Regions from separate parts of the Flavobacterium glycogeni genome, predicted to be linked through region 3. Evidence: riboswitches for the same ligand, from Rfam matches in the RefSeq annotation. Region 3 holds a riboswitch; each other region holds the start of a gene.
What was found. Region 3 has a riboswitch for S-adenosylmethionine ahead of ACNQGX_RS00390 (Na+/H+ antiporter NhaC family protein). Riboswitches for the same ligand answer to the same signal wherever they lie in the genome.

Region 1: another riboswitch for S-adenosylmethionine. It lies ahead of ACNQGX_RS08170 (homocysteine S-methyltransferase family protein); the one in region 3 lies ahead of ACNQGX_RS00390 (Na+/H+ antiporter NhaC family protein).
Region 2: another riboswitch for S-adenosylmethionine. It lies ahead of ACNQGX_RS08095 (alpha/beta fold hydrolase); the one in region 3 lies ahead of ACNQGX_RS00390 (Na+/H+ antiporter NhaC family protein).

The regions. Positions count from the first base shown of each region.
Region 1 covers NZ_JBLVPV010000007.1:173,976-179,775, reverse strand. The annotation lists gene metH (methionine synthase) at 1-2,024, opposite strand, end outside; gene ACNQGX_RS08175 (hypothetical protein) at 2,326-2,604, opposite strand; gene ACNQGX_RS08170 (homocysteine S-methyltransferase family protein) at 2,674-3,723, opposite strand; SAM riboswitch class I at 4,023-4,142, opposite strand; gene ACNQGX_RS08165 (NAD(P)/FAD-dependent oxidoreductase) at 4,235-5,287, opposite strand; gene ACNQGX_RS08160 (precorrin-2 dehydrogenase/sirohydrochlorin ferrochelatase family protein) at 5,385-5,800, opposite strand, start outside.
Region 2 covers NZ_JBLVPV010000007.1:155,572-161,371, forward strand. The annotation lists gene ACNQGX_RS08080 (DUF4153 domain-containing protein) at 1-1,293, opposite strand, end outside; gene metK (methionine adenosyltransferase) at 1,430-2,680, opposite strand; gene ACNQGX_RS08090 (hypothetical protein) at 3,444-3,653, shown strand; SAM riboswitch class I at 3,884-4,021, shown strand; gene ACNQGX_RS08095 (alpha/beta fold hydrolase) at 4,100-5,062, shown strand; gene thrA (bifunctional aspartate kinase/homoserine dehydrogenase I) at 5,087-5,800, shown strand, end outside.
Region 3 covers NZ_JBLVPV010000001.1:86,362-92,161, forward strand. The annotation lists gene lpxA (acyl-ACP--UDP-N-acetylglucosamine O-acyltransferase) at 1-187, shown strand, start outside; gene efp (elongation factor P) at 246-812, shown strand; gene ACNQGX_RS00370 (UDP-3-O-(3-hydroxymyristoyl)glucosamine N-acyltransferase) at 881-1,810, shown strand; gene ACNQGX_RS00375 (nuclear transport factor 2 family protein) at 1,812-2,174, shown strand; gene sucD (succinate--CoA ligase subunit alpha) at 2,269-3,141, shown strand; gene ACNQGX_RS00385 (hypothetical protein) at 3,357-3,779, shown strand; SAM-I-IV-variant riboswitch at 3,908-4,004, shown strand; gene ACNQGX_RS00390 (Na+/H+ antiporter NhaC family protein) at 4,068-5,390, shown strand; gene fabG (3-oxoacyl-[acyl-carrier-protein] reductase) at 5,465-5,800, shown strand, end outside.

The sequences.
Region 1 (5,800 bases), on a different contig from region 3:
TGATTGGCTGGGAAAATTCCGTAAATTCCTTTGGCAGTCAGTTTCTTTTCTCTCAAAATTACTTTCAACATTTCTTGCGCATCCGCAAAAACCGAAGTGGCTTGTTCTCCTACAACCTCATCCGTTAAAATCGCTGGATATTTTCCAAACAATTCCCAAGTTCTAAAAAACGGAGTCCAGTCGATATACGGAACCAAAACATCCAAATCGACTTCGATGGTTTGTTCTCCAATTATATTTGGTTTTACAGGAGTAAAATTCTCCCAATCCAATTGCAATTTATTTTTACGAGCTTGCTCAATGGTCAAGAAATTTTTGTCGCGCGAACGGTTCAAAAACGTCTCTCTAAAAGCATCATACTCTGCTCTAATGTCACTTGCGTATATTTTTTTATCCTTGTTCAATAAACTTCCAGCAACCGTTACGGCTCTCGAAGCATCATTTACGTGAATAACCGTTTCTCTATATTGTGGTGCAATTTTCACGGCTGTATGCGCCCGCGAAGTCGTTGCTCCGCCAATCATTATTGGAATTTTAAGCCCTCTTTTATCTAATTCCTTGGCGAGATAAACCATTTCGTCTAGTGACGGTGTGATTAATCCGCTCAATCCAATAATATCTACGTTGTGTTCTATGGCCGCTGCAATAATTTTTTCGGGAGGCACCATTACGCCCAAATCTACAATCTCATAATTATTACACGCAAGCACCACGCTTACAATGTTTTTACCAATATCGTGTACATCTCCTTTTACGGTTGCCATCAGGATTTTTCCATTCCCTTGTTTGTCTCCAGCCTGTTTACTCGCTTCAATATAAGGCAACAAATAGGCCACCGCTTTTTTCATTACACGAGCCGATTTTACCACTTGCGGCAAAAACATTTTACCCGAACCAAATAAATCCCCAACAACATTCATTCCTGTCATTAGGTTGATTTCGATAACTTCGATGGGTTTTATAGCAGCCAATCGAGCTTCTTCAACATCAATTTCTATAAACGCATCTACACCTTTTACTAATGAGTGCGTAATTCGCTCTTGAACCGTTCCCGAACGCCATTCTTGAACCGCTTTTTCATTGCTTTTTACATCTCCTTTTACATTTTCGGCAAAGTCCAACAGTCTTTCGGTGGCATCATCGCGTCTGTTTAGAATTACATCTTCAACGTGTTCCAAAAGGTCCTTTGGAATTTCGTCATAAATAGAAAGCATCTCCGGATTCACGATTCCCATCGTCATTCCGTTTTGGATCGCGTGGTACAAAAACACCGAGTGCATGGCTTCCCGAACCGTGTCATTTCCTCTAAATGAGAATGAAACGTTACTTACACCTCCGCTAATGTGTGCGTGTGGCAAATTTTCCCGAACCCATTTGGTTCCTCTAAAGAAATCCAAAGCATTCAGGCGGTGTTCTTCCATACCTGTCGCCACTGGAAATATATTCAAATCGAAAATAATATCCTGTGGAGGAAAACCAACTTTGTTTACCAAAATATCATACGAACGTTGGCAAATTTCTACTCGACGTTCGTAATTATCGGCTTGCCCCACCTCATCAAAAGCCATAATAATTGCCGCAGCTCCGTAGCGTTTAATCAATTTGGCGTGATGAATAAATTGTTCTTCCCCTTCTTTCAATGAAATAGAATTTACGACACTCTTTCCCTGAACCACTTTCAGACCCGCCTCGATAATATCCCATTTCGAGCTGTCAATCATTATCGGAACTCTAGAAATATCAGGTTCCGCAGCGATTAAATTCAGGAATTTTGTCATAGCATATTCACCATCAAGCATTCCTTCATCCATATTAATATCGATGATTTGTGCGCCTCCTTCAACTTGTTCTTTAGCTATGCTGAGTGCTTCTTCGTATTTTTCTTCCTTGATTAATCGAAGGAATTTTCTAGAACCTGTCACATTGGTTCGTTCGCCAATGTTTACAAAAACGCTGTTTGGCGTAATGATTAAAGGCTCTAATCCTGATAATACAAGGTTTCTTCTAATTTCTACTTGTGCCATTTTTGTTTTATTTGCTCCTGCAAGGTTTTAGAAACCTTGTAGGTTTAATCTTTTTATTTCTCATTATTTTGGGCGTGCCCCAAAGGTCGGCTATTCGCTATATCTTTTGTTCCGCTATCGCTCCACAAAAGGATGCCGCTACTATCCCTCACGCAAGACCCTGCTTACCATTATATTTTTTATCTACAATCAACGGAATAAATTCCGTTGCTACAAAATGTATAGTTCCTATGGAACTCGTATGTTGCTGGCGCGAGCGTCCCGCTCGTGCCTTTCTAAATTATTTTTTTTCAAAATCTTTTTACCTGCCTTTGTTTGAGGTCACGAGCGGGACGCTCGCGCTAGCTGGGGAATTAGCAATTGGTTGAAAAGTAAACTTTCCTAAATCAGGATGGTCACATTCTATTTTTGAAAATTGTTCATTTGTAATATTGATTGCTCCCTCAAATTTGTCACCTCGTTCTTTTTCTGTTGACTTTTGAAAATCAACAATAGCACCAAATCTCATTTGTCCTTTTTCAATTAATTTTTCTAAATTCTCTTTTCTTCCAAATTTTATTAAACAAAATAGATTATTCATTTATCTAGATTTTAAGGTTTATTTGTTTTCGAAAAATTACCTAATCCGTGCATATTTCTTATTTATCCATTACATCACCGCAGTCGAAACTCTTGGCTTATAATCCTTCGCTATATCAGCGATCAACTTGATATGCTCCGGGGTTGTTCCGCAACAACCACCTATGATGTTTATTAAATTATCGTCCAAATATTCTTTGATGAATGCCTGCATTTGTTCGGGTGTTTCGTCATACTCTCCAAACGCATTTGGTAATCCTGCATTTGGATGTGCCGATACATTGAACGAAGTATTTTGCGCCAATGTTTGCAAGTACGGTTTCAATAAATCGGCTCCCAAAGCACAATTAAAACCTACGCTCAACAACGGAATGTGCGAAACAGAAATCAAAAAAGCTTCTACCGTTTGACCCGAAAGTGTTCTTCCTGATGCATCGGTTATCGTTCCAGAAACCATGATGTGAATATCGATATTGCGTTCGTCTTTGACTTCTTCAATCGCGAAAAGGGCTGCTTTTGCATTTAAGGTGTCAAAAATAGTTTCCACCAATAATAAATCACAACCACCGTCCATTAAAGCTTCTACTTGCTGTTTGTAGGCAATACGTAAATCATCGAAAGTTACGGCTCGGTAACCTGGATCATTTACATCTGGCGACATACTCGCTGTTCTGTTTGTTGGTCCTATTGAACCCGCCACAAAACGAGGTTTATCTGGATTTTTGGCTGTAAATTCATCTGCTACTTCACGGGCGATTCTTGCCGATTCGTAGTTGAGTTCGTAAACATATTCTTCCAGATAATAATCGGCCATACCGATGGTGGTTCCAGAAAAAGTATTGGTTTCTACGATATCAGCTCCCGCTTCAAAATAGGCAGCGTGAACATCACGAATCGCTTTAGGCTGTGTGAGCGACAACAAATCGTTATTCCCTTTGAGAGAATGCGGAAAATCCTTGAAACGTTCGCCTCGGAAATCTTCTTCCGAAAAATTGTAGCGTTGCAACATGGTTCCCATTGCTCCATCGAGCACGAGTATTCTCTTTTTTATTTCTTCTTGAATTGTCCCCCTAACCCCCGAAGGGGGAACTCCTAAACTATCTTTTGAAATGCTTGACATAACTTTTTATTTCTTGTAAATCTCGATATGTATCGGGATTTATACTTTTGATTAATAATTACAAAAGTTCACTATTTTAGCTCTTTAGCCCCGATTGCAGCGGTATCCTTTTTTTTATTTTACCCTGTCAGGGTTTTAAACCCTGACAGGGTAAAATAAAAAAAAGATATAGCGTAAAGCGGGAACGGTATTGGCAGAAAAACGCCAATTGTTCGCTCCTGATACTGAAATTAATTCAGTAAGCTAAATATCGATATGTTGTCAAGAAAAGGTTTGAGAAATACTAAGTGAGTATTCGTGTGTTATCTATCTTAGATACTGAAACTAGTTCCGTATAAAGTAGAATGTAGCACCTTCTTTAAAGATAAAGGGTTGCTAAGGTTTCATTGGGTCTTTCCCTCCGCCTTTCGTGATAACTTTCAATAAATATATGAACAGTGCAAAGTAAAGACATAGCGCTAATACTTGCAAGTATTAGCGCTATATTTTTTAACTAGTTTGTGTTAAGTTGTTAAACTATGGCTTTCACCACGGCTTTTGGAGCCTCTTTACGGGTTCCGTCAAACCCGTCAACACCAGAAACTGTAGTATATTTCAATACATATTTCTTGCCCGGATTGATGATTTGGTACGCTGCCTGACACATTAATGTCGCTTCGTGGAATCCGCAAAGGATCAACTTTAATTTTCCTGGATAGGTATTTACGTCACCAATGGCAAAAATCCCCGGAATATTCGTTTGATAATCCAATGCATTATTTACTTTGATAGCATTCTTTTCGATTTCTAATCCCCAGTCTCCGATAGGACCTAATTTTGGAGTTAATCCAAAAAGAGGAATAAAATAATCGGTAGGAATGGTTCTGTGTGCTCCATTCTCCTCAATGTCAATTGATTCTAAATGTTCAGCTCCATTCAAACCAACTACTTCTGCCGGCGTAATCATTTTTATTTTCCCTAAGTTCTTTAATTCCTGTACTTTTTCTACCGAATCTAAAGCACCTCTAAATTCATTTCTACGGTGAATTAAAGTTACCTCAGAAGCTACATTCGACAAGAAAATACTCCAGTCTAAAGCTGAATCACCACCTCCGGCGATTACTACTCTTTTGTCCCTGAATTTTTCCGGATTTTTGATGAAATACTTGATTCCTTTGTCTTCGTAAAATTCGATGTCTTCGATCAATGGTTTTCTTGGTTCAAAACTTCCCAAACCACCAGCAATCGCTACAACCGAAGCATGAAATCTTTTCCCTTTATTTGAGGTTACGATGAAACTTCCGTCTTCTTGTTTTTCGATTGTTTCGGCACGTTCTCCCAGCGTGAATCCCGGCTCAAACTGCTTGATTTGCTCCATTAAATTATCAACCAAATCACCCGCCAATACTTCAGGAAATCCTGGAATATCATAAATAGGTTTTTTTGGATATAATTCAGATAATTGTCCGCCGGCTTGTGGCAAGGCATCTAAAATATGACATTTTAATTTTAACAATCCTGCTTCAAAAACTGCAAATAAACCTGTCGGTCCGGCTCCTATTATAAGTATGTCTGTTCTAACCATTTTATTTATTGTTTGTAATCATTCTTAATAAGTACAAATAAACGAATTATTATTATACATTTATATGATTTATATCATTCATTTATTTGTGACTGTTCTATTCTTTATTTTTTAATGCTTCTGTAATTTCATTCATTTTCTGCACTTTTTCTTCGAAATTTCCTTTCAAGGTTTTGCGATATTCATTTAGGTTTTCGACCATTTTGTTGATATCGTCCGGGATTATTTCTTCGAAAAACTCCCGTAATCTTTTGGCTGTTGTAGGTGATTTTCCGTTTGTCGAAATCGCAATTTTTACATTTCCTTTGGTTACAATACCGCCCAAATAATAATCACATAAATCTGGCGTGTCAGCAATATTGCAAATCAAATATCTTTTTCTGGAGAAATCAAACACTCGTTTATTGACTTTCAAATCATCGGTACAGGCAATAACCATGTGCCTTTTCTTCAACATTTTTTTCTTGAACTTGGCTTTAGTCAATTTCACCGAAGGATGTTTTTCAACCAACT
Region 2 (5,800 bases), on a different contig from region 3:
GTCCTTTTTAATCAGGGCAGTTAGTTTGTCTTTTGCAAATGGAAGAAGCACTTCTGAGCCATAGTTTTCTTCTAAAAAATCCACGATACTGCTTAAATCTTGTTCTTGTTCGAAAGTAAGTTTTTCCTTTTCTATTTTTTGCAAATAGGACTCAAATCTGGAAAGCTGACTGTTTTTAGATATTGTATCAGCACTTTGTGGCCCAAGAATGGTAAGCAAAGCTGTTATGCACATTGTGATAGGAATGAACTTTATTTTAGGTTCTTTTTTGATTATAAAATAGGCTACTACAATCGTTAACCAAATTGATAATGCCAATACATAATAGCGTTCATGTGTGAATCCGTAGAGATGGATTCTATATAAAATAGCCCAAAACAACAATGCCAATAACGGGACTAATAAATAAAAAAACCAACGGTTAAAGGTTCGCATCCAAAGATTTCCAGTTTCTTCGGCAATAGGATGTACGAGTAAAAAAGAGAGTATTCCAAAGATGGCAAAAACTAAAACGAGATTAGAAACCCAGCCCACGGGTAGAGAAAGTGTGACTAAGATTTTAGTTTCATAACAAATCAAAATCACCAGGTAAATGCTGATTAATGGAAGCAATACATATTGAGTGAAATTTTTAAGCCCTTTAGGATACTTTAAAATAAGTGGAGTCGATTCATTGTTGGTTTCAGGAACGCCGGATAAAAAGAAAAGGGTATTAAATATTCCTGCGATGATGAAAAATAAGTGAAGATATATTTTATCGTAAAAATCTATATTGAATAAATGATGTACCGCTAAAATAGCCAAGGATAATCCGGAATACAGCACAACGCTATACAAACCAGCGGTTAAAATACGCAGGAAAATTTGTTTGTTGAATTCCCAAAATTCCTCTTGGTCATAGGCTTTTGGTAAAAAACCAGCAAACGAAACCAGTAGATGGAATGCAATATCGAGAACCAAAAATTGTAATGCTTCTACCTCCGTTATTTTTTCCGAAAAGCTAAATATAAAAGAAGTTACTAATCCGCCAAGTAGTAAACTCGTTAAAAATCGAATCCAACTGTTTTTCTGAGTCGCGGAGAAATATAAACTAACGGAAAGAAATAAAACCAAACACAGCGAGCAACACATGATGCTTTTAGTATAAAAATTCTCCATTGTATCATTTCTTTCCTCTGAGAGTGAAATTGCGAATGCGGTCGCTAAAATCGTCAGTATGGTTTCTAGAGGGAATCTGAAAATGGTTTTTTGTGAAGCTAGCAATACGCTTTGGAAAGAAGGGAATTTAGCCATAATTTTGGTAAGTTATTTTTTACTAAGTAAGGAAAAATACCGCACATAGCCAAACAAAAACCCCGAAGTCTGCAGTAGCAGAATTCGGGGTTTGATATGTAATCAGATTTAAATTTCTATGGTTCTAAAACCAAAATTACAATCCAAATGCTGTTTTAACTTGGTCAACGAAATCTAATTTTTCCCAAGTAAACAATTCAACAGTAACTGTTTTTTCGTTTCCACCTGGAGCAGAAAAAGTTTTAGTAACTGTTTCTGGAGTACGACCCATGTGCCCGTAAGCAGCAGTTTCGCTATAGATTGGGTTTCTTAATTTCAAACGTTGCTCAATAAAGTAAGGACGCATATCAAAAATAGCTTCTACTTTTTTTGCAATTTCACCATTGGTCAAATTCACTTTTGAAGTTCCGTACGTATCGATAAAAATACCCATTGGTTTAGCAACTCCAATTGCATATGAAACCTGTACTAAAATCTCGTCAGCAACACCCGCTGCAACTAAGTTTTTAGCGATATGACGGGTTGCATAAGCGGCACTTCTGTCTACTTTACTTGGATCTTTTCCAGAGAATGCACCACCACCGTGAGCCCCTTTTCCACCGTAGGTATCCACAATGATTTTTCTTCCTGTCAATCCGGTATCTCCGTGAGGTCCTCCAATTACGAATTTCCCGGTTGGGTTAATATGGTATTGGATTGCATCGTTGAATAAATGAGCATGCGTTGGATTTTTTGCAATAATCCTTGGAATCAATATTTCGATGATGTCTTTTTTGATTTTTGCAAGCATTGTTGCTTCTTCGTCAAAATCATCATGTTGTGTCGAGATTACAATAGCATCAATACGAGTTGGCTTATTGTCATCACTATATTCTAAAGTCACTTGAGATTTAGCATCAGGACGCAAATACGTAATTTCGTTATTTTCACGTCTTAAAACAGCTAATTCCTGCAATAATTTATGAGATAAATCAAGTGCCAATGGCATGTAATTTTCTGTTTCATTAGTAGCGTAACCAAACATCATTCCTTGGTCACCGGCACCTTGTTCTTCTGGATTTGCTCTGTCAACTCCTTGATTAATATCAGCAGATTGTTCGTGAATAGCAGAAAGAATTCCACAAGAATTGGCTTCAAACATGTACTCGCTTTTTGTGTAACCAATTTTTCTGATTACATCACGAGCGATTTGTTGCACGTCTAAATATGTATTTGATTTTACTTCACCAGCCAAAATTACCTGACCAGTAGTTACTAAAGTTTCGCAAGCTACTTTTGAGTCAGCATCAAATGCCAAAAAATTATCAATTAATGCATCCGAAATTTGATCTGCAATTTTGTCTGGATGTCCTTCGCTTACAGATTCTGACGTAAATAAATAGGCCATAATAATTATTATTTTAAAATTAAGCGAGAAAAAATAATTGCTGAAAAGGACTAAAGAAGAGTTTCTGCTTTAGCATTTTTTCTACTGAAAAATTTTCAGTATTCATAATGAATTGATTTCATTATGAAGAGGTTGCAATCAGTTCAAATTTTTCCTCTTGTATTCGGGTGCAAATGTATGAAACCATTTTGAATTGCAAATTAATCTTAACTTTTTTTTGTTGATAAATCTTTTCATCTGCTTATATAAATATAAAAGAGAATGTTGGGTTCGTTTTTCTTTGTATTTTTTTTTGAAACTTATTTGGAAAATTCAGAAATAGTTAGCATATTTGTTACAACAAAAAAAGAAAGATGAAATTTAATGTGTGTAATATGTCAAAAGCCATTCAGGAAAAGTCCTGTGGGTTGTCTATTGCTTAAATTTAAATTAAAATTTATATAGCAAAAGCCTCCCAAGAAAATGGGAGGCTTTTTTTTTGAAATCTATTTAGCTTAAAACAAAACAATATTAATTACAGAATGAATAACCTGAAAATCCAGAATACAAATAATTTTAAAGTCAAAAATATGATTTGTGCCAATGCCATTATGTGCATTCGTGTCTGTTGATTCCAAAAGTATAAGTTTATAACACAACTTAAAACCCCTTTTGGATACGTATCTAAAAGGGGTTTTTTCATTAAAATTAGTTTGCAAGTATAAGAAGATTTCAGAATTCAAAAACAATTTAAAACAAAACTAACATCGTAAATTCAAATAGTATGAGCACATTAAAGTATTTCCCAAAGACATTGCGGCTACTAAAAGGCTTTAGTTTCAGAACCAAAGCAGAAAAGGAAAGCGATTCAAAAAACGAATTGACACATCCAAGATTTGAAATATCAAAAAATGACCCTTTGGCACAAAAAATAGTGCCGAGTTCATTACTATTTCAAATGTATTCAAAAGAAAATGAAGAACTTTTTATTTAAAAAGGGGATCGTTATTTTAGCTTTTGAATCTTCGATAGTAAATCTCAAATTATGATTTCGACGAAAGATAAAACCATAGTCTTGTGTTTTCTCTTTCGTCGGGATAATGATTATGCGTGCGATTTTTCAAGTCAATTTGCAATAAATCAATTAGAACCAATTTGATAAAAATTTGGTTGTTTAAAAAAATAGTAGTTAATTTGTGCCTTTAAGTTCAAAAACGTATTGAAATGTTATAAAGAAAGGCAGAGGGATTAGACCCGATGAAGCCTTAGCAACCCTTCGATTTATCGAAGAAGGTGCTGCATTCTACCTTTATTCTGTCCCGAAGCCTCGGGATATTTCAGAATCTAAAGGAAAGATAACACAAAGAATTCTTCTAGTTCACTTCTAGCTTTCTTTCTAATATTTCCAGACACAAATCAAAAATCATAAAAGATTTGAAATTGGAAAATAAACCAACATCTATTACATTACAAAATTTCACCACCGAAAGTGGGGCTTTTTATGCTACCTTAAACTTAAGTTTTCAAGTTTTTGGACCAGTTTTACATACAGCTCCAATCGTTTTGGTAAATCATGCCTTGACTGGAAATTCCCAAGTTGTGGGAGATAAAGGTTGGTGGAATGATTTAATTGGAGCGCACAAAACCATCGATACCAATAAATATACAATACTGGCTTTTAATGTTCCGGGAAATGGTTTTGATGATGCTATCATTGAAAATTATTCGGATTTTAATACCAGAGACATTGCCAAAATTTTTATCGAAGGCATTCATTTCCTTAAAATAGAGCGACTTTATGCTATTATTGGTGGCTCTGTTGGCGGAGGAATTGCTTGGGAACTGGTGGCTTTAGAACCAAAAATCACGCAACATTTAATTCCTATTGCAACCGATTGGAAATCGACGGATTGGTTAATTGCCAATTGCTTTTTACAGGAACAAATTCTGAAAAACTCGTCAAAACCTATTGAAGATGCTCGAATTCATGCCATGCTTTGTTACCGGACTCCAGAATCTTTTGCTGCAAAATTTCAGAGAACCACCAATGAGGAATTAGCTATTTTCAATGTAGAAAGCTGGTTGTGGCATCATGGTGAAAAGCTTCAAAAACGCTTTCAAATTTCGTCTTACAAAATGATGAATCAATTGTTGAAGACGATAGATATTACCAGAAACAGTGATTCATTTGAAGAAATAACGTCAAAAATCGAAGCTGATATTCATATTATAGGTATCAATTCAGATTTGTTTTTTACTGCAAATGAAAATAAAGCAACTTACGAGGAATTAAAAAAATATAAAAATAATGTCACCTATCAGGAAATTGTTTCCATTCACGGACACGATGCTTTTTTGATAGAATACAAACAATTAGACAATTTGCTTGCAGCTATTTTTTAGAGGCAACACAACACAACACACAAAATGAAAATATTAAAATTTGGAGGTAAATCTTTATCGAATGGCGACGGAATAAATAAGGTAGTTGCGATTATTACAGATAAAGTAAATCAAGGAGAAGAAATTGCAATTGTGGTTTCAGCAAGAGGAAATGCTACAGATGAGTTGGAAGAAATTTTAAGTATTGCTTCTAAAAATGGAGATTACAAACCTTTATTTGAGGATTTCAAAAAATACCAACAAGACGATTATCAAGAGGTAGATTTGTCTGAGGAATTCAATGTTTTGGAAAAATTATTCGAAGGCGTAAGTTTAATTGGCGATTACAGCAATAAAATTAAAGACCAAATTTTATCAAAAGGAGAATTGCTTTCTGCAAAATTACTGACAGCTATTCTGATTGGAAATGGAATAAATGCCCGTTTTGCAGATACTCGAGAGTTGATAAAAACGGATTCTAAATTTGGTGATGCACAACCTTTGGAACAAATTTCGAAGAAAAATGTAATCAATTATTTCAAACAAAATAACGGAACAACCGTGAACATTGTTACTGGTTTTATTGGTTCTAATAACAATAATGACACCACCACTTTAGGAAGAAATGGCAGTAATTACACCGCTTCTTTGATTGCGAATTACTTAAATGCGGACGAATTACAGAATTATACACACGTAGACGGAATTTATACGGCGAATCCGGATTTAGTGCTTGATGCTAAAAAAATTGACCATTTG
Region 3 (5,800 bases):
TACAACTGAAAAAATAAGAGAAATTCAGGATATTTATAGAATTCTGTATCAAAAAAATTACAATACAACTCAAGCTTTAGGTATTATTGAAGCAGAGATGGAAGCGACACCGGAAAGAGATGAAATCATTGATTTTATTCGAAATTCATCAAGAGGAGTAATGAAAGGATATTCGGGGAACTACTAAAAAATTAAAGTAGTTTTCAGTTACCAAAAATAAAAATAGTAATAAAAATAAAAAAATAATGGCATCTACATCAGATATTAAAAACGGATTGTGTATTAAATACAACAACGATATTTACAAAATCATTGAATTTCTTCACGTAAAACCAGGAAAAGGTCCTGCTTTTGTTAGAACTAAATTGAGAAGTTTGACTAACGGAAAAGTATTAGACAACACCTTTTCGGCGGGTCACAAAATTGAAGAAGTTAGAGTAGAAAACCATAAATTTCAATTTTTATACCCAGAAGGTGATCAATTTCATTTTATGAATGTTGAATCATTCGAACAAATTACTTTGAATAAAAACATCTTGGATTCTCCAGATTTATTGAAAGAAGGAGAAAATGTAATGGTAAGTATCAATACAGAAACTGATTTACCTCTTTCTGTAGATATGCCGGCATCTGTTATTCTTGAAGTGACTTATGCAGAACCAGGAATTAAAGGAAATACTGCTACAAATGCAACAAAATCAGCAACTGTTGAAACTGGTGCAACTGTAAATGTTCCTTTGTTTATTAATGAAGGAGATAAAATTAAAATTGATACTGCATCAGGTTCTTACATGGAACGTGTAAAAGAGTAGATTACAATGTTCAGTATTCAGCTTGCAAATGGGCTGAATACTGAATATTGAAACCGAATATTAAATTTATGAAATTCCAAAAAGTTTACACTTTAGAAGAAATTGCAAGTATCATCGACTGTGAATATGTTGGTGATAAGAATTTTCCAGTGACAGGAATGAATGAAATTCATGTTGTTGAATCAGGCGATATTGTTTTTGTGGATCATCCTAAGTATTATGATAAAGCATTAAACTCAGCAGCAACTATTGTTTTAATCAATAAAAATGTAGCGTGTCCAGAAGGAAAAGCGTTGTTGATTTCAGACGATCCATTTAGGGATTTTAATAAATTAACGAACTATTTCAAGCCATTTCAATTTTCGAATGTTTCAATAGCTGCTTCAGCTTCAATAGGTGAAGGAACTATAATACAGCCTAATACATTCATAGGGAATCATGTTGTTATTGGGAAGAATTGTTTGATTCATTCTAATGTTTCGATTTATGATTATACCGTAATTGGCGATAATGTAATGATTCACGCAGGAACCATTCTTGGTGCTGATGCGTTTTATTATAAAAAACGTCCTGAAGGATACGATCAATTACTTTCCGGTGGAAGAGTGGTCATTAAAGATAATGTTGGTATTGGAGCTCTTTGTACGATTGATAAAGGAGTTACTGGCGATACCACTATTGGCGAAGGCACAAAAATTGACAATCAAGTGCATGTAGGTCATGATACTGTTATTGGAAAAAAATGTTTAATTGCTTCACAAACCGGAATTGCAGGTTGTGTTATTATTGAAGACGAAGTTACTATTTGGGGACAAGTAGGAACCACCAGCGGAATCACGATAGGAGCAAAGGCAGTTATTCTTGGTCAAACGGGAGTTACAAAATCAGTAGAAGGAGGAAAGTCCTATTTTGGTACACCAATTGAAGAATCAAGAGAAAAATTGAAACAATTGGCTAATATCAAGAAGATACCAGAAATTCTAAATAAACTAAAATAATATGTCTGCTAAAGAAGTCGTTCAGAAATTTTACAAATCAGATGCTCTTATCGATAGCGAAGTCATAAAAGATTTTTTGCATCCTGAAGTGATCGTTGAATGGAATAGCAGTAAGGGATTTATCCAATTGGATTATGATTCTTTATTGAGCCTGTCTAATGATTTAAGTAAAGCCTATGTTCGTTCAAAGGTTAGAATTAGTCATATTATGTCTGAAAATGATTTAATTTCGGTACGGTACTCTCATTTTGTGAAAACGATAGAGAATCCTAGAGAAGAAATGTTATTGGCGCATTTTATGGTTATTTGGCAAATAAAAGACAATAAACTATTTCGAGGGTATCAAATGAGTCAATTATCATAATTTAGTAGCAAAAAACTGAATACTGAATACTGATTACTGATTACTATTTTATACTTTTGCATAACAATTTTAAAAACTACATAAAAAATATATCATGAGTGTTTTAGTTAATAAAGATTCCAAAATAATTGTTCAAGGTTTTACAGGAAGCGAAGGAACTTTCCATGCTTCTCAAATGATTGAGTACGGTACTAACGTTGTTGGTGGTGTAACTCCAGGAAAAGGGGGAACAACTCACTTAGACAGGCCAGTTTTCAATACTGTAAAAGATGCTGTAGAACAAGCAGGAGCTGATACGACTATCATTTTTGTACCGCCTGCTTTTGCTGCTGATGCAATTATGGAAGCTGCAGATGCTGGAATTAAAGTAATTATTGCAATTACTGAAGGAATTCCTGTTGCTGACATGATAAAAGCAAATAGTTACGTTAAAGAAAGAAATTCTAGATTAATAGGTCCAAACTGTCCAGGTGTAATTACTCCGGGTGAAGCTAAAGTTGGTATTATGCCAGGTTTTGTTTTCAAAAAAGGAACTGTTGGTATTGTATCTAAATCGGGAACATTAACGTACGAAGCTGCTGACCAAGTGGTAAAACAAGGATTAGGAATCACTACTGCAATTGGTATTGGAGGAGACCCAATCATTGGAACTACTACAAAAGAAGCAGTTGAATTATTGATGAATGACCCTGAAACGGAATGTATCGTAATGATAGGTGAAATTGGTGGACAATTAGAAGCTGATGCTGCTCATTGGATCAAAGCGGATGGTAACCGTAAACCGGTTGTAGGATTCATTGCAGGAGTTACCGCTCCAGCAGGACGTACAATGGGACATGCAGGTGCAATCGTTGGTGGATCTGACGATACTGCTGAAGCTAAGAAACAAATCATGAGAGAATGTGGAATTCACGTGGTAGATTCTCCAGCTGAAATTGGTAAAAAAGTAAAAGAAGTTTTAGGTTAATCTAAACTCTAATTAAATATTTTAAAAGCCTCACAATTTGTGGGGCTTTTTTATTATAAATTGAATTAAAGAAATATCTTTGCACTTTATTAAATGCATCTGTTTTTCAGATGTAATCCTAATAAGAACAAACATAAACGAATGGTTTCTAATGGGCCTCACGATTTTGTGGGGTATTTTTTTGCCGAAGCCAGTTCAAATAAAAATAAAATAATATGTACAAAGAGTTAAAAAAATTCAAAGTTACCAATCAGTTTTCATTTACTACAGAGGACAGTCTAGCAGAAGTTTGTAATGCTTCAGAAGGATCTGGAGTGTTTTTAGTGTATTCTGTAGGGGAGGAAAAAGAGTTGATTATGGTTGGTTCTACTGGAACTGTTCAAAATGATGGAACTTTGAAAATTAAAAATGGTGGTCTAAAAGAAAAAATTGTAGAAGGACACCAATTTGCAAAAACAGGAAGAAAATATTCTTGGCCAGCACAAATGAAAATCGAAGATATCAGCACGCTAGAAGTGGTTTGGTATGAGACATTCAACGATAAAACAAAAGCAATCCCAACATTTGTAGAAGGACAAGTTTTACAAAATTTCCTTGACGAAAATGGAAGATTGCCAAAATGGAATGTAGCTTTTTAATTGTTTAAAGTCTGTTTTCCAATATTTTAATTATAATTGCGTCACATTTTTATGTGACGCTTTTTTCTGAATTATTATTTTTTTTGAATGAAATCCAAATTATTTCATAAATAATTAATTACTTTTGCACCCGTTATCACGAATCCTTTAAAAGGATAGCAACCTGCAACAACAAGCAAGGTGCTAAAACGATAAGCCAAATCCTTTGGAAAAAATGTTGTTTTAATCATTTTTATATTTTGGTTTATTTGTTAGTCGTGGTAATGGATTCATTTTATACCATTATTTATGACAAAAAAAATTCAACTAAAAGGAAATGCATTGGCATTACTTCCGTTATTTATTTTTATTTTAACCTTTTTAGGAGCTGGAATTTGGCTTAATGATTTTTATGCATTCCCATCTCCAGTAGCGGTTTTATTAGGGATTATAGCTGCTTTTTTACTTTTCAAACAATCAACAGAAGACAAAGTAAATACTCTAATTTCCGGTTGTGGCGAGAGTAAAATAATCACCATGTGTTTGATTTATTTGCTTGCAGGCGCTTTTGCCACTGTCACTAAAGCAATGGGAGGAGTTGATTCTGTGGTGAATTTAGGTATCAACAATATTGATGTGGCTTATTTTCCATTAGGAATTTTCCTGATTGCTTCTTTTCTTTCGACTGCTACAGGAACTTCAGTTGGTGCAATTGTAGCATTAGGACCAATTGCGGTAAGTCTTGCTGAAAAAAGCGGTTCTCCGCTTGCGTTAATCGCGGGATCTTTATTGGGGGGCGCCATGTTAGGGGATAATCTATCGATGATTTCTGATACAACCATTGCGGCTACTCAGTCTTTGGGATGCGAAATGAAAGATAAATTTAAAGTAAATCTGTTCATCGCTTTTCCGGCTTCGGTAATTACCATTTTTTTACTTTTCTATTTAGGATTAAATTCGGAAGTTACGGCTGTCGCTATTCCAAAATCGAGCTACGAATTAGTGACTATTTTGCCCTATTTGCTAGTGATTGTCCTTGCCATAATTGGAATTAATGTTTTCACAACTTTAATCATCGGAATTGTGGTAGCAGGAATTATTGGAATTATTGGTGCCGATTTTACTATTTTAGTGTTTGCACAAAAAATATACGAAGGGTTTACGAGCATGACCGATATATTCTTGTTATCCATGCTTACGGGTGGTTTAGCGGCATTGGTAGAAAAAGCAGGTGGAATTGATTTTGTCATTCACAAAATTAAATCAAGAATTAAAAACAAAAAATCGGCGCAAATGGGAATTGGTACCTTAGTGAGTTTTACTAATATGGCTATCGCCAATAATACGGTTTCCATTGTTATTACTGGTTCTATAGCCAAAGAAATTAATGATGAGTATAATTTGAGCTCTAAAAAAACAGCAACTTTACTGGATATTTTTGCTTGTATTGTACAAGGAATTTTGCCTTATGGCGCTCAAGTGTTGTTGATTTTAAGTTTTGCTAATGGTAAACTGAATTTCTTAGATTTACTCAGTAATGCTTGGTATCTCTTATTTTTGTTTTTAGTTACTTTAATTGCCATTTACAGCGATTTTTGGGATAAATCGATAAATAGATTTTTGAAAGTTTAAGCTTTTGACATAAAATTTTTGAATTGAATTGTTATATTTGTCTTATAAAAAAAAATACAAACGAACGATAGAATATGAAATTACTAGAAGGAAAAGTAGCCATAATTACAGGTGCGAGTCGCGGAATTGGAAAGGGAATTGCTGAAGTTTTTGCAAAACATGGAGCAAATGTAGCATTCACCTACAGCTCATCTGTAGAATCAGCTTTGGCATTAGAAAATGAATTGAATGCGCTTGGAATTAAAGCCAAAGGATACCAATCAAATGCTGCCGATTTTAATGAAGCGCAAACTTTTGTTGATGCGGTTTTAGCTGAATTTGGAACGGTTGATATTCTAATTAACAATGCCGGAATTACTAAAGACAACCTTTTGATGCGTATGTCTGAAGGAGATTTCGATCAAGTAATT